Regions from separate parts of the Rhodobacter lacus genome, predicted to be linked through region 3. Evidence: riboswitches for the same ligand, from Rfam matches in the RefSeq annotation. Region 3 holds a riboswitch; each other region holds the start of a gene.
What was found. A riboswitch is a leader RNA that binds a small molecule or an ion and turns the genes downstream of it on or off. The one in region 3 is predicted to bind thiamine pyrophosphate.
Positions count from the first base shown of each region.

Region 1 (6,316 bases), 220 kb from region 3:
GCGCGCAGCAAGTGTTCGGGCGCGCCGCTCCCTTCCCATCCGCTCATTTCCCGTCCTCCAGCGGCATGTAGAGATCTCCGCCCTCACGGAACTTTTCCGCCATCTTCTGCATGCCCGCCTGCTGCGCCTCGGCACGGATGTCGTGGCTGATGCGCATGGAGCAGAATTTCGGCCCGCACATGGAGCAGAAATGCGCCACCTTGTGGGCCTCCTTGGGCAGGGTTTCATCATGCATCGACCGCGCCGTGTCCGGGTCGAGCGACAGGTTGAACTGATCTTCCCAGCGGAACTCGAACCGCGCGCGGCTCAGGGCGTCGTCGCGGAGCCGTGCGGCCGGATGCCCCTTCGCCAGATCGGCGGCATGGGCGGCAATCTTGTAGGTGATCACCCCGACTTTCACGTCGTCCCGGTCGGGCAACCCAAGGTGCTCCTTGGGCGTCACGTAGCACAGCATCGCCGTGCCGAACCATCCGATCATCGCGGCGCCGATGCCGCTGGTGATGTGGTCGTAGCCCGGTGCAATGTCGGTGGTCAGCGGCCCGAGCGTGTAAAAGGGCGCCTCGCCGCAGGTGCGGAGCTGCTTGTCCATGTTTTCCTTGATCTTGTGCAGCGGCACATGGCCCGGCCCCTCGATCATCACCTGGCAATCCTTGGCCCAAGCGATCTGCCTCAGCCCGCCCAGAGTTTCCAGCTCGGCGAATTGCGCCGCATCATTGGCATCGGCGATCGAGCCCGGGCGCAGCCCGTCGCCAAGGCTGAACGCCACGTCGTAAGCGCGGGCGATCTCGCAGATCTCGTCGAAATGCTCGTAAAGAAAGCTCTCGCGGTGATGGTGCAGGCACCACTTCGCCATGATCGCGCCCCCGCGCGAAACAATGCCCGTCACCCGGCCCACCGTCATCGGAATCATGTGCAACCGCACCCCCGCGTGAATGGTGACGTAATCCACCCCCTGCTCGGCCTGCTCGATCAGCGTGTCGCGAAACACCTCCCAGGTCAGGTCTTCGGCGATGCCGCCCACTTTCTCCAGCGCCTGATAGAGCGGCACCGTGCCGATGGGCACCGGGGAATTGCGCAAAATCCATTCACGAATGTTGTGGATGTTATGGCCCGTGGACAGGTCCATCACCGTGTCCGCGCCCCAACGGATGGCCCAGACCATCTTCTCGACTTCTTCGGCCATCGACGAGGTGACGGCAGAATTGCCGATATTGGCGTTGATCTTGACAAGGAAGTTGCGCCCGATGACCATCGGTTCGGCCTCGGGGTGGTTGATATTGGCGGGGATGATCGCCCGCCCCCGCGCGATCTCGTCGCGCACGAATGCGGGCGTGATGAAATCCGGGATCTCGGCGCCAAAGCTCTCGCCATCGCGGGCGAGCGCCGCTTTTGCGGCTTTGCGCCCAAGGTTTTCGCGGATGGCGACGAATTCCATTTCGGGCGTGATGATCCCGGCCCGGGCATAGGCCATCTGCGTCACCGCACGCCCCTCCAGGGCCCGGCGCGGCGCCGGGCGGCGCGGGAATTCGGGCGTCAGCCGCGCGCCTTCGGCAAAACCGGTATCCGCGGGCTCGACATCGCGGCCCTGATAGGTCTCGGTATCGCCCCTTGCGGCAATCCAGGCCGCGCGCAAACGGGGCAAGCCGCGGTCAATCGCGATCTCGGCGTCCGGGTCCGTGTAGGGGCCGGAGCTGTCGTAGACGGTGACGGGGGGCTCTCCTGCCGTGGGGTGCAGGTCGATCTCGCGCATCGGCACGCGGATCTCGGGGTGGTGCTCGCCCGCGTGCCAGACGCGGCGGGAAGCGGGCAGCGGGCCCGTGGTAACGGTTGGGGTCAGGTCTTTCATCGGTCGGAGCCTCCAGAGCTCAAGGCGTTGGAGACCCAGTTCCGCGTCGAATGGGAGGGCCGGGATCGGATGCTTCCCCCCACGAAGACGTGGTCGGGGCCCGCGCGGCCAGTGCACCATCCCTACGCCAGTGTGAACTGGATCAGGTTCATCGGGTCACTGCGCTGCGCGGCTTGGGGCCGGCCAGCAGTATCTCAGCCTCTTGTCGAGACCCCCCGGGTGAGGGCTTCAGAATGGCGCTTCGGGGGGGAAGTTGTCAACCGGTGCCGTCTGCGCAATGCGCGGTTCACATGGCCCGCCCGCCCCTGCGCGACAGCGCCAACTTTGGCCTTGGCCGTCTGAATCTGCTCCGCTTCGGCCAAAATCCGACTGGCTCGACGGGCCGCCCTTGGCCCGCGCACACCAGATATGCAAAGGGCGCCCTCAGGGCGCCCCATATCCTGACCATCCATTCCCGCCGCCGGCCCCGGTGCTCGATGTGCCCGATCGGGCCACAATCCGACCCGGATCTGGAGCCTCAATGGGTCCAGTTCGCGCGGCGGTTGGATTGGAAATTCTCACCATATCCCATGGCACGCACATTGACGGCGCGCTTGTGTGCGCCCGTCACGGTATAGTCGATCCCATGGGTCTTGGCGTAATACTCCGCCGCCTCACGGCTCTCGAACTTCAGCCGCACCTGGCTTTGCGTATCGGCCGAACCGGTCCAGCCCATCAAAGGGTCGAGATCCCGCGCCTCGGCCGGAAGGAAATCGAGATACCACAGTTTCGTTTTCGCTTGCCCGGATTGCATGGCGTTGCGGGCAGGCTGATAGATACGCGCGCGCATGGGACCCTCTTTGTTGACACCTTGTTGTAGCGCCTCCCGGCAAAAACGCAAGTGCTGCATACCATTGTGTGCCGAACTCGGCAGAGCGTCAGGATGCGGGGAGGGATGCTACCGGCCGGGTTTGGGGAGCGAGGGGGTGGGGTGGTGCCCCGGCCGGTAGCCAATGCTGCTTGCCTGGACAACATGCAAAAAACGGCGCAAAAACTCAAGCGAAATTGCAACTCAAACTATTGATATGCATCGCAAATTTGAGCATTTACCTTAACCTGTTCGTAACCTCTTCGACAAGGCCTTGAAAGAGAACGAAAAGGGACCGACATTGAGGCCTGCCCGAGGAGGCCCCATGCCCCACAACAATGACAACCGCCCCGTAGACCGCCCCGATGTGCTCACCCGCCCCAAGCTTGAGGGCGGCAAGCGCTTCGTGATGAAGACCGAGTTTTCCCCTGCGGGCGACCAGCCCACCGCCATTGCCGAGCTATCGGCCGCGGTGCGTTCGGGAGAGCGCGATCAGGTGCTGCTCGGTGCGACCGGCACGGGCAAGACCTACACGATGGCGAAAGTGATCGAAGAGACCCAGCGCCCCGCCATCATCCTTGCGCCCAACAAGACGCTCGCCGCACAATTATACGGAGAATTCAAGGGCTTCTTCCCCGACAACGCGGTGGAATACTTCGTTTCCTATTATGATTACTACCAGCCCGAAGCCTATGTTGCGCGCACCGACACCTATATCGAGAAGGAATCGATGATCAACGAGCAGATCGACCGGATGCGCCACTCGGCCACCCGGGCGCTGCTGGAGCGGGACGATGTGATCATCGTTGCCTCGGTAAGCTGCATCTATGGCATCGGCTCGGTCGAGACCTATTCGGCGATGACGCAAGACCTGAGCGTGGGCGGGCTCTACGATCAGCGCAAATTTCTGGCAGACCTCGTGGCGCAGCAATACAAGCGCCTCGATGCCGCCTTCCAGCGCGGCGCCTTCCGCGTGAAGGGCGACACGGTCGACCTTTGGCCCGCCCACCTTGAAGACCGCGCCTGGAAATTCAGCTTCTTTGGCGAGGAGCTGGAAGCGATCACCGAATTCGACCCGCTCACCGGCGCGAAGACGAACAGTTTCGAGCAGATCCGAATCTACGCGAACAGCCACTACGTGACCCCCCGCCCGACGCTGCAGCAGGCGATCAAGTCGATCCGCTCGGAGCTCGCGCAGCGGCTCAAGCAGCTCACCGGCGAGGGCAAGCTTCTGGAGGCGCAACGGCTTGAGCAGCGCACCAATTTTGACATCGAGATGCTGGAGGCGACGGGCGTGTGCAACGGCATCGAGAACTATTCGCGCTATCTGACGGGGCGCAACCCGGGCGAGCCGCCCCCGACCCTTTTTGAATTCATTCCCGACACGGCGATTGTCTTTGCCGATGAATCCCACGTCACCGTGCCGCAGATCGGCGGCATGTATCGGGGCGACTACCGGCGCAAGTTCACGCTCGCCGAACACGGTTTCCGGCTGCCGTCCTGCATGGACAACCGCCCGCTCAAATTCGAGGAATGGGACGCGATGCGCCCGCAATCGGTGTTCGTGTCCGCCACCCCGGCCGCATGGGAGCTGGAACAGACGGGCGGCGTGTTCACCGAACAGGTGATCCGCCCCACCGGGCTTCTGGACCCGGAGGTGGAGATCCGCCCCGTCGAGACGCAGGTGGATGACCTTCTTGACGAAATCCGCAAGGTCGCGGCGCGCGGGCTGCGCGTGCTGGTGACCACGCTCACCAAGCGCATGGCCGAAGACCTCACCGAATATCTGCACGAACAGGGCATCCGGGTGCGTTACATGCACTCCGACATCGACACGATCGAGCGCATCGAGATCTTGCGCGATCTGCGGCTTGGCGCCTTTGACGTGCTGATCGGCATCAACCTTCTGCGCGAGGGGCTCGACATTCCCGAATGCGGGCTCGTCGCCATTCTCGATGCCGACAAGGAGGGCTTCCTGCGCTCGGAGACCTCGCTGATCCAGACCATCGGGCGGGCCGCGCGCAACGCCGATGGCCGGGTGATCATGTATGCCGACAAGATCACCGGCTCGATGGAGCGCGCGCTTGGCGAAACGAACCGCCGCCGCGAAAAGCAGATCGCTTACAACACCGCGCATGGCATCACACCGCAGACGGTGCGCAAGAATGTTGACGATGTGCTGGCCGGGCTCTGGGCGGGCGATACCGATATGGCCCGTGTCACTGCAAAAGTTGAAAATGTGAAAGCCGGGGCCAATCTGGCGGCGCATCTTGAGGGGCTAAGGTTGCAAATGCGCAAGGCCGCCGAGAACCTCGAATTCGAGGAAGCGGCCCGGATGCGCGACGAGATCAAGCGTCTGGAGGCAGTTGAGCTTGCCGTGGCCGATGATCCGCTGGCGCGCCAGTCTGCCGTCGATCAAGCCGTGGAGGCCGCCACCCAGGCCAAGGGGCGCTCCACGGCGGGCCGCCCCGGCCAGCGCGGCGGGGTCAAGCGCCCGAAGAAGCGTTAGCGGGCCGACCGGGGCGCGCTCTTACGCGCCGATCACCAGCAGATCGGCGGCATTGAGGCCAAGGGTCACCTCTTCGCCCACTTTCGGCGGCGCGCCATGCGCGGTGTTGAATGTGTCGAAGGCAAGGATCTGGCCATCCAGATCGGCACGCAACCGGATCACCGAGCCGAGAAAATCCACCTCGCGGATGCGGCCATGAAGCGTGATCTCGCGCCCGGTCGGCGCAAGGCTCACCGCCTCGGGGCGCAGCCCGAGCGTCACGCGCCCGGCAGGCAACGCGCGGCCAAGCCGCACCTCGCGCAGGCCAATCCGCACGGTGCCGCTGGCGGCATCGACCACGGGCGCCTCGATCGTGTTGAGCGTGCCGACAAAGCCCGCCACAAAGCGGGTGGCGGGGCGGTTGTAAATGTCAAACGGCGTGCCGACCTGATCGGCGATGCCCTCATGCATCACCACCACGCGGTCGGACATCGAGAGCGCCTCTTCCTGATCGTGGGTGACGAAGATCGTGGTGATGCCAAGCTCGCGCTGGATCGCGCGGATCTCGTTGCGCAAGGAGACGCGCACCTTGGCATCGAGCGCGGAGAGCGGCTCGTCAAGCAGCAGCACCGAGGGTTTGGGCGCCAGCGCACGGGCCAGCGCCACGCGCTGCTGCTGGCCGCCCGACAGCTGGAACGGATACCGGTTGCCGAGATCGGCCAACCCGATGAGCTGCAGCATCTCCCGCACGCGGGGGCGAATTTCATCCTTGGGCGCGCCCTTCACCTTCAGCCCGAAGCCGACGTTTTGCGCCACGGTCAGGTTCGGAAACAGCGCATAGGCCTGAAACACCATGCCGATATTGCGCTGGTTCGGGCGCAGATGCGTCACGTCCTGACCGTCGATGGATATGCCGCCCGAGGTCGGCGTTTCAAAGCCCGCGACCATCCGCAAAACCGTTGTCTTGCCACAACCCGAAGGGCCCAGCAGCGAGATGAACTCGCCCTGCGCGACCTCAAGGTTGAAATCCTTCACCACGCGCAGGGTGCCGAAGCTTTTTTCGAGGTGAGAAAGCGTGAGATAGCTCATTTCGGGGCCCTGTCGAATTTGGAAAGCCGGGTCACCAACTGGATCA
Region 1 covers NZ_JBHUIX010000004.1:17,218-23,533, forward strand. Annotated here, with positions in the region: gene thiM (hydroxyethylthiazole kinase) at 1-47, opposite strand, end outside; gene thiC (phosphomethylpyrimidine synthase ThiC) at 44-1,846, opposite strand; TPP riboswitch at 1,948-2,074, opposite strand; gene ACFSM0_RS03535 (ETC complex I subunit) at 2,364-2,675, opposite strand; gene uvrB (excinuclease ABC subunit UvrB) at 3,019-5,202, shown strand; gene ACFSM0_RS03545 (ABC transporter ATP-binding protein) at 5,224-6,270, opposite strand; gene ACFSM0_RS03550 (ABC transporter permease) at 6,267-6,316, opposite strand, start outside.
Region 1: another riboswitch for thiamine pyrophosphate. It lies ahead of thiC (phosphomethylpyrimidine synthase ThiC); the one in region 3 lies ahead of ACFSM0_RS04635 (thiamine ABC transporter substrate-binding protein).

Region 2 (6,316 bases), 230 kb from region 3:
CGGGGTTTCGGGCAGCGCGACCCGGCCCACCAGATGGCCGTCGCGCATCACCGTTGCGGCCGAGCAGAGCCGGTAGATCTCGTCCATCTTGTGCGAGACATAGATGATCGAGACCCCCTTCGCGGCGAGGCCCCGGATCACCTCGGCGAGCCGGTCCACCTCGGCGGGCATCAGGCTCGAAGTGGGCTCGTCCATCGCGATGATGCGGGCATTGGCGCGACGCGCCTTGGCGATCTCGACGATCTGGCGCTGCGCCACGCGCAGGGTCTTGACCGGTGCCGTGACGTCGATGGCAGGGTCGAGGTCGGCCAGGAGGCGCTGCGCCTCGGCCTCCTGCGCGGCATGGTCGATGAAGAGCCCGCCCGCACGGCGCAGCGAGGCGCCCAGAAAGATGTTTTGCGCCACCGTCAGCTCCGGCACCTGCTGAAGCTCCTGATGGATCATCGCAATGCCCTGAGCGGCGGCGTCGCGCGGACTGGCAATGCTGACCGGCTGGCCGTCAATTTCGACGGTGCCAGCGGTGGGCCGCAGAACGCCCGACAGAATGTTCAGAAGGGTTGATTTTCCGGCGCCGTTTTCGCCGACGAGGCCGTGAACCTCGCCGGGCGCGACGGTCAGGTTGACACCATGCAGCACCGCAATGGGCCCGAAGGATTTGTCGATGCCGGAAAGCGAAAGGCGCGGGTGAGTCATGCTCGTCATCCGGAGAAAGGGGGGGGCCCACCGCGGGAGGAGGGATGCGGTGGGCACCGGATGCGTTACTTCGCGGTCAGCGCAGCACGCAGGGCTGTCATGTCGGTGGTGGCGAAGGTTTCGATATTGTCCTTCGTGATCAGAGCCTGCGGCGTGGCGACCACGCGAGGCAGATCCTGACCGGCCATAAGGCGCAACGCCACTTCCATGCCAACTTCACCTGTCAGAATGGGGAAGCTGTCCACCGTCCCGGTCAGATCGCCGGCGCGGATCGCGGCATAGGCATCCGACACCCCATCGGTGCCGAAGACCGCCGTCTGCTCGGCCTTGCCGGCCGCTTTCACGGCCTCGACCACGCCGAGCGCCATGCCATCGTTGTTGGCATAGAAGCCGATCAGGTCAGGGTGCTGTTGCAGAATCGTCGCGGCGGCGTTGAAGGCGAGCTCGCGGCTCCAGTCGGCCGGAACCGAGGCGACAATCTCGAAATTGCCGGCGGCGTTGATGGTTTCGGTGAAGCCCGCGGTGCGTTGACCGGCGGCAAACACGCCCGCCTGCCCCTCGATTACGGCGACCTTGCCGCCCTCGGGATGGTGCTCGATGAACCATTTCGCCACGCGCACGCCATTGTCTTTTTGCACGTTGCCGACGTAATGGGCGACCTGCGGGATCACCGCGTCATTGACGTTGACGACCGGCACGCCTGCCGCGGTGGCGGCCTCCAGCGCGGGAACAAGGTTCGCATCGGTTTGCGGCGAGAAGAGGAGCGCCGAGAACCCCTGAGAGATCAGGTTTTCGGCAATCGAGAGCTGGCCGATCTGGTCACCTTCGGATTGCGCCGCCTGATAGACGAATTCGACGCCATGGGCTTTGGCGAATTGGGCATAGCCTTCGCCGAGCGTGCGCCAGTATTCGTTGGTGAGCGTCTTCGATACGCCGCCGACCTTGGTGCCCGCGGCAGGCTCGGGGAAGGGCCCGAAATCGGTCTCGAGCGCGGACCAGTCCATGCGGTCGGGCTCGCTGTCCGAGTTCAACGGCGCCAGATCCTGCGCTTGCGCCATCCCCAGCGACAGGGCAAACATGCTGACCGCCAGCGCGCCTTTCAAAAAGTGTTGCATGTGGTTCCTCCCAGTTTCAACACGTCGGAAAAAGTTTCGTCAGAGCGCCATCGGGCGCCCCTGCAAGGCAAGTTGCGCCAGTTCGACCGCCACCACCGCATCTTGCTCGGCTTGTGCCTGCGCCAGACGGTTGTCGGCCTCGAGCCGGTCGATGGCGGCGATCATCCGCCCCACGGTGCGGATATTGGCGCCGCATTCGGCCACAGGATCGAGCCCCGAAGCATCGGGGAAAGTGTCGAAATAGATCGCGCCGTCGAAGCCGCCCTTGCGGCAGGCGCGCAGCAGTTCGAGCGTTTCATGCACATGCACCGCGCCCACCATCAGCCCGTCGTCGCGCTTGGCGTAACCGTCGTTCAGATGCAGCCCTAAAAGCCGCGCGCGTCGCATCACATGGGCGGCCGCCAGCGCGGGCTGTTCGTTGGCGTAAAGCGAATGCGCGAAGTCGATGGTCACGCCAAGGTTCTTTGCGCCCACCTCGTCGATCGCCAGCAGCGTGGTGGCGGCATCGGGCAGAAGGGCGAAGCTGCGCGGCTCGTTGGGCTTGTATTCGATCGAGATCAGGCAGTCGGGGTCATGCGCCGCCACTTCCGCGATGCCCGCCACCTCATCGGCCCAAAGCTTCGCGTAATCGCACTGGAAGGCGTAATCCCAGCCATCCTGACCAAGCCAGAGCGTCATCATCGGCGCCCCCATCGCGCGCGCCGCGTCGATGCCACGTTTCGTCAGATCAATGGCGTCGCGGCGCACCGCCGGGTCGGGGTTGGTGAAGGCGCCACGCTTGAAGGCGGGGTTGGTGTAGTAGCGCATCGCCAGCCCGCTGATCGCCAGACCGTTGTCCGCCACCATCGCCGCAATCGCCTTGGTATCGCCCGCCGCGTGGTCGGGATAGTTCAGATCAAGCTCGGTCAGACCCTCGACCGTCGCCGCCCGGGCAATCATCTGCCCGAGTGTCGGCTTGCCGGAAAGCTCGGGCCAGAAGCTGTGCGGCGCGGAAGCGAAGGAATTGATGCGCGTGGCGAAGCGGGTACCGAACATATGAGTCTCCTTTGCTTCACGATTTATCATAAAGTCGTAAAGTTGCAAGGGGAAGCGAACGTCCCGTCCGATAACGGTGCTTTCGCACCCGTTCGCTCTGAACCATCGGGACGCGGAGCCGTTGATTTCTGAGATGGCCCAGGTGGCTGAGAAACCCTGTGCATCAGCGACATTCGGCCCAAGGCTTTTCTGCGCCAGCCATAAACGACCACTTCGGGCAGTCCGCGCGGCGGTGTAGCCCCCCCCGACCAGCCGCAACGGGCCGGGTGTGAAGATAGCGCGAGGCGAGTTGTCCCGGTAAGCGCTGAGGATGACCGCCGTGGAGATCAAGGCCCTCCGGCGTCCCCGGCGCCAAAACCAAACAGATCGCCGCGTCGGTCTTGGCGCCCTTCGGCTTGCATCCCCTCTTCGGGCGCCAGGCGAGATACCGTCTTTTCGGCGAGAGCCGGCGTCCGTCCCCCCTCGGCAGCATCCGGGGCGGTGGCGTCCAGCGCAAGCAGGGCGGCGAGCGCGGCCGCACACGCCGGGTCGGCACGCAATCGACGAGCACAGAGCGCAGGCGACACGCTGCGACACGCGCCGTGCCCGATTTGTGATGCCTTGCCGGATTTGATACCAGTCGTGCGCATCGACGCCGAGGGCGGGTGTCGTTTTGGCATGCGGATCGGGAGGCCGTTGGCCGCCCGCCGAAAGTGCGCGTCGATTTCCATTTCCGCGCCTGTCCGAACGGCCCTTCTGACCTGTCTGAGCAGACACCGCGCTCGGCATCCCGGGCACGGAGACTGTGGGATAAGTCTCTCCGGGAAAGGGGAAAACTCGCATATCACCTGATTTGGGCAACAAAGCCGCAGTGCCCCGCCAATGCACGACCGATCCATTGAACGGCACACTCATTCTGATAAGATGCGTGATACCGAGGGGTGTCCCGACAAGGGGCTGAGATATCGCTCGCAGATGCAGCGCGGTGACCCTTTGAACCTGATCCGGATCATGCCGGCGAAGGGACAGGATCGCACGGCTCTCTTGCCCTTGCCGGCCTCAGCTATACGAGGCCAAATTGCCATCTCCATCGACAGAACCCCGCCCGATTTCGGCGACGATCGCCGTCGTCCTGCGCGAACACCAGGTGCTTCTCGTGCGCCGCGCCCATGCGCCCGACGCAGGATGGTGGGGGTTTCCGGGCGGAAAAATAAACCATGGCGAGACCCTGTTCGAGGCCGCAACCCGAGAACTGGAGGAAGAAACCGGCGTTTCCGCCGCGCCGCTGCGCGTGTTCACCGCCGTCGATGCGTTTGACCATGACGCCAGCGGCGCGCTGCGGCGCCATTTCATCCTGATCGCGGTGCTGTTTCGATGGACGGCGGGAGAGCCGGTTGCGGGGGATGACGCGCTCGAGGCGCGGTGGTTCGATCTCGCCGCCCTGCACGAGAGCGGCCTCGCGCTGAGCCGCGATGTGGCCGAGCTCGCAGAGCAGGCGGCGGCCCTGATGGCGGAGGTTGCGCCATGATCGCCAATGTCCTGACGATCGCCGGCACCGATCCCTCGGGGGGCGCGGGGATTCAGGCCGATATCAAGGCCATCTCCGCGCTTGGCGCCTATGCCTGTTCCGTCGTCAGCGCCGTGGTCGCCCAGAACACCTGCGGTGTCCGGTCCTTCCAGGCGCTCGCGCCCGAACTCGTCGCCGACCAGATCGACGCGGTGCTGGAAGACGTGCGCATCGACGCCGTGAAGATCGGCATGATCGCCAATGCGGGCATCGCCGAGGCCGTGGCCGACCGTCTGCGCCATCACGGCGCGCGTAACATTGTGCTCGACCCGGTCATGGTTGCCAAAAGCGGCCATGCCTTGCTGGACCCGGAGGCGGTCTTCGCGTTACGCGAACGGCTTGTGCCGCTGGCCGCAGTCATCACGCCGAACCTGCCCGAAGCCGCCGTTTTGTTGAACCGCCCCGACGACTGGAGCCTGGACGCGATGAAGGCCGCGCTGCCCGCTCTCCTTGCCCTCGGGTCGGATTACGTGCTGCTCAAGGGCGGGCATCTGGCGGGCGAAGACAGCACCGATCTGCTGGCCGGGCCCGAGGGCACGCAGGCCCTGAGCGCCCCGCGCCTCCGCACCACCTGCGATCATGGCACCGGCTGCACGCTCTCTTCGGCCATTGCGGCGCTTTTGCCGCATCACCCGATGCCCGAGGCGGTGGCCCGCGCGAAGGCCTACCTGCAGGCCGCACTCGCCCAGGGCCACCGGCTTGAGGTTGGGCGGGGCCATGGGCCGGTGCATCATTTCCACGCGCTCTGGGGCTCAGAAGGATAAGGCGTCGATCCTCTCCCTGAGGGCGCGGGCGGCGGCCTCGGGGTCCGGCTGGCCGCAGATCGCCGAGACCACGGCGATGCCTCGCGCCCCCGCCTTGAAGGCCCGCGCCACATGATCTGCCTTCAGCCCGCCAATGGCCACGGCCGGCACCGGGCTCGCCGCGACCTGCGCCGCCAGCCCGTCAAAGCCCACCGGGGGCTTGTGATCGCGCTTCGTCGGCGTGGCAAAGACGGGCCCCGCGCCGATATAGTCGACCAGCGCCGGATCGACCTGCGCGGCCAGCGCGGGCGTCTCGACCGAAAGGCCGAGCACCATCGCCGCGCCGATCCGGTCCCGGGCCTGCGCCACCGCCATATCGCCCTGCCCGATGTGCAGCCCCTCTGCCCCGATCGCGATCGCCGCCTCCACATCGTCATTCACGATCAGGGCAGCGCCCGTCCCGGCCAGCGCGGCCTTCAAGGCGCGCCCCGTCTCGATCATGCGCGCGGTATCGGCTGTCTTGTCGCGCAGCTGCACCAAACGCGCCCCCCCCGCCACGGCGGCGCGGGCCGTGGCAACCATGCCGAGCCCGGCGCAAAGGCCGGGATCGAGCACGAGGTAGAGCGAGAGATCGAGGCTGTGGCCGATGCGGGGCCTCATGCGGGCACCGAGGCGTCGCGGATCACCGCCCCGGCCAGCGCCTCGGGCGTGACCAAGGCCAGCGCATCAAGGAACCGGGGCGCAAAACTGCCCGGCCCCGCCGCCCCCTCATGCGCCCGCGCGCCCGCCACGGCAAAATGCGCCAGCGCGCCCACGGCGGCGTCAAACGCATCGTCCGTCACGGCAGCATAGGCCCCGCACAGGCAGGTCAGCGCACAGCCAAGCGCGGTGTTCATGGGCATGAAGGGCGATCCACCCTCAATCCAGACCGCGCGCTGGCCGTCGGTCACATAGTCCACCGCGCCGGTCACCGCGACCACCGCACCGCTTGACTGCGCGAGCCGTCGCGCGCCATCTTCCGCCGCCGCGACCGTGTCGCGCCCGTCAACGCCCTGCCCGTGGCTGGCCTCACCTGCCAGCGACAGGATTTCCGAGGCATTGCCGCGGATAATGGCCGGGCGCTGCGCCACCAGCATCTGCACCACCTCACGGCGATAGCGTGTCGCCTGACAGGCCACCGGGTC
Region 2 covers NZ_JBHUIX010000004.1:10,658-16,973, forward strand. Annotated here, with positions in the region: gene ACFSM0_RS03490 (sugar ABC transporter ATP-binding protein) at 1-693, opposite strand, end outside; gene ACFSM0_RS03495 (sugar ABC transporter substrate-binding protein) at 759-1,808, opposite strand; gene ACFSM0_RS03500 (sugar phosphate isomerase/epimerase family protein) at 1,848-2,843, opposite strand; gene ACFSM0_RS03505 (hypothetical protein) at 3,170-3,553, opposite strand; TPP riboswitch at 3,750-3,865, shown strand; gene ACFSM0_RS03510 (NUDIX hydrolase) at 3,901-4,350, shown strand; gene thiD (bifunctional hydroxymethylpyrimidine kinase/phosphomethylpyrimidine kinase) at 4,347-5,153, shown strand; gene thiE (thiamine phosphate synthase) at 5,142-5,792, opposite strand; gene thiM (hydroxyethylthiazole kinase) at 5,789-6,316, opposite strand, start outside.
Region 2: another riboswitch for thiamine pyrophosphate. It lies ahead of ACFSM0_RS03510 (NUDIX hydrolase); the one in region 3 lies ahead of ACFSM0_RS04635 (thiamine ABC transporter substrate-binding protein).

Region 3 (6,316 bases):
AAAGTGGTGTGCCACCAATATCGACCGGGAGTGGAGGGTTTGCGCGCCCCGAAGTGGCTGGCACCGGATGCATCCCCATCGCACCGCGCCCCCTTTTCTAGGACTTCGGTTACGATACGCAGCTCCCGTCTTCGCGCGCGCAAGTCCCACCCGACGTGATCAGCGTGCTTGGTTACGCTCGTCTCATCAGCAACAACAGCGAGACGAACAACATGACTAACCCTTTCAAAAGCACCGAAGTCGCGCGCTTCATCGCCGACCGCGTCGAGGCATTAGCGCATCGCAAAACCCAAAACGAGATCGCCGCCGAGGCGGGCTTCCCCAACGCGAACTTCATCTCGATCCTGAAATCAGGCAAAAGCAAGTTACCACTCGACCGGGTGCCCTCGCTGGCAAAAGCGCTCGAGGTCGATCCGGCGTATCTGATGCGGATCTCGCTTGAGCAGTCGGTGGGTGTGACGGCGGCGAAGGCGATCACCGAGATTTTCGGTTCTCCTGTCACCGCGAGCGAGCGCGCCTGGCTCGATGAATTGCGCGACGCGTCGGGAAACAGCGATCCGCGGATCACGGCACGGGGACGGACAACATTGCGCGGGATCTTCGGCAAGTGACCAATCTCTTCATCACGCCACAGGGACCAATGGGACCATGGGACCAGCTCAGCGAAAACGAGAAGGCATGGATCGAGTTCATCCGGGTAATCAGTGCGGGACGTGACCCGGAAATCACTCCGGCGCGGGTGGGTGCGCTGCGTGCGCTGCTCGACGCGGGATGAGGCGTCGGAACGGAAAAGCTCAGCCATTCCCCGGGGGAGGGGCGCAAGCCCCTCACTCACAGAGTGATCATTCGCGACGAGGGATGTTCAGGTGCGTCGCGAAGCACGCTTGCATATTCGCTTCATGTTCGATCAGATCAGACAGTCGCCAGCGCGTAACGCCGGGACCGACTTTCCGTGCTTTCGGAAAGTCGCCGTTTCTTTTCCACCGATAAATCGTGTCAATGGAGACGCCGTAGCGCGCGGCAACTTCATCGACCTTCAGATAGACTTCGTTTGCTAGCGACTGTGAGCTCAATGAGCTTCTCCGGTGCTGCATTCGGTCGCTGGCGGGCTTCATCTCAGATTGCAGAGAACGGTTACGGCCTTCACCCGCCAACCGCATGCACAGAATCCCCACCTTGAAACTTCACACCAAGCGTGCGCGAAATGTAGCCCAGAACGAGGGCGACGCACTAGTGCGATGAAGCACTTCATAGAAAAATACTTTATTTCAGGGAATTAAGTGGTGCCCAGAGCCGGAATCGAACCAGCGACACGCGGATTTTCAATCCGCTGCTCTACCAACTGAGCTATCTGGGCACTCCGCATCTTGGCTCTCGCCAATCCGCTTTTGGTGGGGGGTTAGTAGACGAGGGCGTGAGGGCTGTCCAGAGGGTTTTGTCGATTTTCTGAAGAATTCAGCGGCCTTTGCACAGGACCAAATCACGCAGGGAAAAGACGCCGTCTCCGGTCTCTCTCAGCCCTCGAAACGCGGGCGGCGCGGCGCTCTCCCGCGCGCCCAGTGCCTGCTTTTCACAGTGCCTGCTTTTCACAAAATTACAAAGCCCGGCCTGAACGGCGCCCACCCAAGGCCGCCCATGCCCGCCGCCCCATGCCCCCGGCGCCGCGCCAGGTTGCCCCCGCCTACTGCTGCATCGCCCTGACATATTCCATGAGCCGCACCAGCCGCAGTGGCGTTGGTGTTTCCACGCCGTCGCCGCTGTCGTAAAGCACCGTCGGCCCCTCCAGCATCGGCGCGAAGGGCGGCATGTTCCCCGCTTCGGCCCCGATCAACTCGCCATGCGCCTTGTGGCCGACGATCTTCGACATCACCCGCGCCTCGGGAAAATTCCCGTCATTCATCATTGTCAGATCCGCGAGCGAAACCGGGCGCAGGTGCAGCTCCTGCGCAATCGGGCCGGGCTCCCCGCCCGTGCCATGGCAGCCCGCGCAATAATCCTGATAATCCTGCGCGGCGGGCGGCAAGCCTTGCGCAAGCGGCGCACAGGCCGCGAGCCCGGCCAGCACCAGCGCGAAAACCGTCAGATCAACACGCATCGTCCCCTCCCTTTGCCCCATCTTCGCACCTCCGCCGCCCCCGCGCCGTGATCGAGCGCAAATCACCTTTTCTCTTGCGCGATGGCGCGTTTTGCCTATGGTCCGGTTCCACCTCGGGGTGCCCGAAAGGCTGAGATGCGCTTGCGCGAACCCGTCGAACCTGAACCGGTTAAGACCGGCGGAGGGAAGGTGCCGGCTCTCCCGGACTGACTCCGCTCGTCAAGCCATTGGAGAGAACGATGAAGAAAACTCTGATGCTTGCGGGTTGCCTTGTCGCTGCGAATGCTGCTTTCGCCGCGGACAAACCCGTGCTCACCGTCTACGCGCCCGATTATTTCACCTCCGAATGGGGGCCCGGTCCGGCGATCGAGGCGGGCTTTGAGGCGCAATGTGGCTGCGATCTGCGCTTCGTTGCGGGCGATGTGCTGCCGCGGCTGCTGCTTGAGGGCGCAACGACCGAGGCGGATGTGGCGATCGGGCTCAACACCGATGTCACCGCGCGCGCGCGTGCAAGCGGGCTTTTCGCGCCCCATGGCGAGGATCTTTCCCGCCTTACCATGCCGGTCACATGGGAGGACGAGACCTTCCTGCCGTTTGACTGGTCCGAAGTCGCTTTCGTCTATGATCGCACCAGGCTTGCCAATCCGCCGCAGTCCTTTGCCGAGCTGCTCGACGCCCCCGCCGATGCCTTCAAGATCGCGATTCAGGATCCGCGCGCCTCGACCTCGGGGCTCGCGCTGCTCCTCTGGGTGAAGCATATCTATGGCGACAAGGCGGGCGAGGCTTGGGCGAAGCTTGCCCCCAAGGTGCTCACCGTGACGCAGGACTGGTCGCAAAGCTACGGGCTTTTCACCGATGGCGAGGCCGATATGGTGCTGAGCTTCACCACATCGCCCGCCTATCACCTGATCGCCGAGGGCGATGACACCAAGGCCGCCGCGATCTTCCCCGAGGGGCATTACTTCTATGCCGAACTCGCCGCGCAATTGAAGGGCTCGAAACACCCCGAACTCGCACAAGCCTTCATGGATTACATCCTCTCAGACGCGTTCCAGGGCATGATCGCAACCGCGAACTGGTCTTATCCGGTGATCGAAAAGCCGGGCTTCCTGCCTGAGGGCTTTGCCGCCCTGCCGCGGCCTCAGACCTCCTATTTCTACCCCGAGGCGGAGGCCGAGGCCTTGCGCGGCCCCGCAGTTGAGGAATGGCGCGCGAATTTCGGCAAATGATCCCGGCAGCACTGGCCGCAGCGCTTGTTGCGGCCCTCGTGCTTGCCCCCCTTGGCGCGGTGATCTTTCGCGCCGGGGGGCTGTCGGCACTCACACCCTCCGACCTTGACGCGCTGATCTTCACGCTTTGGCAGGCCGCGCTCTCCGCGGTGCTCAGTTGCGCGCTGGCGATCCCGCTCGCCCGCGCCTTGCACCGCCGCCGCTTTCCGGGGCGCGGCGCCTTCATCGCGCTTTTGGGGGCGCCGTTTTTATTGCCCACCATCGTGGCGGTGATGGGCCTTTTGGCGATCCTCGGCAGGCGCGGCCTTGTGAACGGGGCGCTTGCCGGCCTCGGGCTGCCCGAGATCTCGCTTTACGGGGCGCAGGGCGTTGTTGTCGCCCATATCTTTCTCAACCTGCCCCTGGCGGCGCGGATGCTGCTTCAGGGCTGGCAGGCGATCCCGGGTGAACGGCTCCGGCTCGCGCTCGCGCTCGGTCTGCCCCCCGCCGCGCAGGCGCGCCATCTGGAACGACCGATGCTGCGCGCGGTGCTGCCGGGCGCCTTTCTCGCGATTTTCCTTGTCTGTGTCAGCTCTTTTGCTGTGGCGCTCACCCTTGGCGGCGGCCCTCGCGCCTCGACACTCGAGGTGGCGATCTATCAGGCCTTCCGCTTTGATGCCGATATGGGGCGCGCGGCCACGCTGTCTTTGGTGCAGATTGCGCTGGCACTTGCCGCGCTCGGCGCGGCCTCGCGGCTGACCCTGCCAAGCACCTTTGGCGCCGGGCTTGACCGCGCCGCCCCCGTTGCGCTGGCCCCCGCGGGGCGTCACCGGCTCAAGGACGGGGCCGTGCTCGCCCTCGCCGGAGCCTTCCTGCTGGCCCCGCTTTTTGCGATCGCTCTGAAAGGCATCGCCGAAATTCCGGCCCTTCCCGCCTCGGTCTGGCAGGCGGCGGCAAATTCGGTCACGGTCGCGCTTGGCGCGACCCTGCTCACGCTCCTGCTCGCGCTCCCGCTCGCGCTCGCCAGCCCGCGCACCCGCTGGGCCGAACCCGTGGCGATGCTGCCGATGAGCGCCTCGGCGCTTGTGCTCGGCACCGGGCTCTTTTTGCTGGTGCGGCCCTGGATCGCCCCCACCGCGCTCGCCCTGCCGGTGACGATGCTCGTCAATGCCACGCTGACCCTGCCCTTCGCCTTGCGGCTCCTGCTGCCCGAGGTGCGCAGCCTGCAAGCCGATTATGACCGGCTCGCCGCCAGCCTCGGGCTCACCGGCCTCCCAAGGCTCAGGCGGCTCACCCTGCCGCGCCTCGCCCGCCCGATCGGCTTTTCCGCCGGAATCGCGGCTGCCTTTTCGATGGGCGATCTGGGCGCGATCACGCTTTTTTCAGATGGCCGCAGCCAGACCTTGCCGCTCGCCCTTTACAGCCTGATGGGAAGCTACAGGATGGAGGCGGCGGCTGGCGCCGCCTGCCTTCTGATGGCGCTGACCTTTGGCCTTTATGCCCTCTTCGACCGGATCGGAGCCCATGCTGACCCTCGATAAACTGCGGATCACGCAGGATGATTTTGCACTTGAGGCCGATTTCCGCATCGCGCCCGGCGCGCGGGTGGCGGTGCTCGGCCCCTCGGGGGCCGGCAAATCCACGCTGCTCACGACGATTGCGGGCTTTCTGGCGCCGCATTCTGGCCGGGTGCTCTGGGCGGGCGAAGACATCACGCCCGCCGCGCCCGGTGAGCGCCCGCTCTCGATCCTGTTTCAGGATCAAAACCTGTTTCCGCATCTGAGCGTGTCCCAAAACCTCGGCCTCGGCATCTCGCCGCGCCCGCGACTGAGCGCGCAGGAGCGCGCCCGGATCGAACGGGCGCTGGACCGGGTCGGGCTTTCGGGGCTCGGTGCGCGCAAACCCGCGGCGCTTTCGGGCGGCCAGCAGGGGCGGGTGGCCCTGGCGCGCTGCCTGTTGCGCGCCAAGCCGCTCTTGCTGCTCGACGAGCCCTTCGCCGCGCTTGGCCCGGCGCTGAAAGCCGAGATGCTGGCGCTTGTGGCCGAGATCGCCCGCGAACAGGGCACCGCCGTGCTCATGGTGAGCCACGATCCCTCTGACGCGCTCGCGCTCTGCCCGGAGACGGTGCTTGTGGCCGAGGGCCGCGCGCATCCGCCCCGCCCCACCGCGGCGCTTCTGGCCGATCCGCCGCCCGCGCTTGCGGCCTATCTCGGGCCCCATGCCGGGCCGTGACCTGCTCACCGAGCCGTGGCTTTGCAATGCCTTGCCGGCGCGATATATATGCCCCCACCGACCGCCTCGGCCCTGATGCCCCGGCCCTCAGACGGATGACCCGACCATGATTTTGACTGTTTCGCGTTTCGCCCCGCTGCCGCTCACCGCAGCCCTTCTTGCACTTGGCGCCTGTGGCGCCTCGCCCGAGCCGGAGATGCCCGCGCAGGCCCTGCCGGTGCCGCACATGACCCCCGCCGTCTCGCAAGACGGCGCTCTTGAGGCGCGCGAGCCCGACACCTGCCACGCCGCCGATTACACTTCGGCGCTCGGCCAGCCTGCTTCGGTGATCCCGACGCTCGGCATCACGCGCCCGATCAACGTGGTGGAATGGCGGGGCATCGAGCCGCAGATCTACAACCCGCAGCGGATCGTGTTCCGCCTTGATGCCGCAGGCAATATCTTCAACATCGACTGCGGCTGAGGCCCCTTACATCTTGAAGCGGCCGTGACAATCCTTGCACGCGGCCTGAACCGGATCGAGGGTTTTGGCGAGCGCCCCCGCGCTCGTGCCCGCAAGCGCATCGGCCGCGCGGATCATCCGGTTCGTCTTTTGCCGAAACTCGGAGGGCGCGGCCCAGATCTCGGGCAGCGCCTCGGAGGCGGGGTCATCGGCCTGCGGGCGGAACCGCGGCGCAACATCGGCCGCGCCCGCCTGCAAGGCCGTGATCGCCGCGGCGACCTCATCAGCATCAAAGCTGGTCTTGCCGGATGCGGCCTCTGCCAAAACCTTCATCTGCGC
Region 3 covers NZ_JBHUIX010000004.1:239,159-245,474, forward strand. Annotated here, with positions in the region: gene ACFSM0_RS04610 (helix-turn-helix domain-containing protein) at 165-611, shown strand; gene ACFSM0_RS04615 (hypothetical protein) at 608-775, shown strand; gene ACFSM0_RS04620 (helix-turn-helix transcriptional regulator) at 843-1,160, opposite strand; tRNA gene ACFSM0_RS04625 (tRNA-Phe) at 1,282-1,357, opposite strand; gene ACFSM0_RS04630 (c-type cytochrome) at 1,682-2,095, opposite strand; TPP riboswitch at 2,200-2,299, shown strand; gene ACFSM0_RS04635 (thiamine ABC transporter substrate-binding protein) at 2,335-3,324, shown strand; gene ACFSM0_RS04640 (ABC transporter permease family protein) at 3,300-4,844, shown strand; gene ACFSM0_RS04645 (thiamine ABC transporter ATP-binding protein) at 4,828-5,535, shown strand; gene ACFSM0_RS04650 (hypothetical protein) at 5,642-5,998, shown strand; gene ACFSM0_RS04655 (c-type cytochrome) at 6,005-6,316, opposite strand, start outside.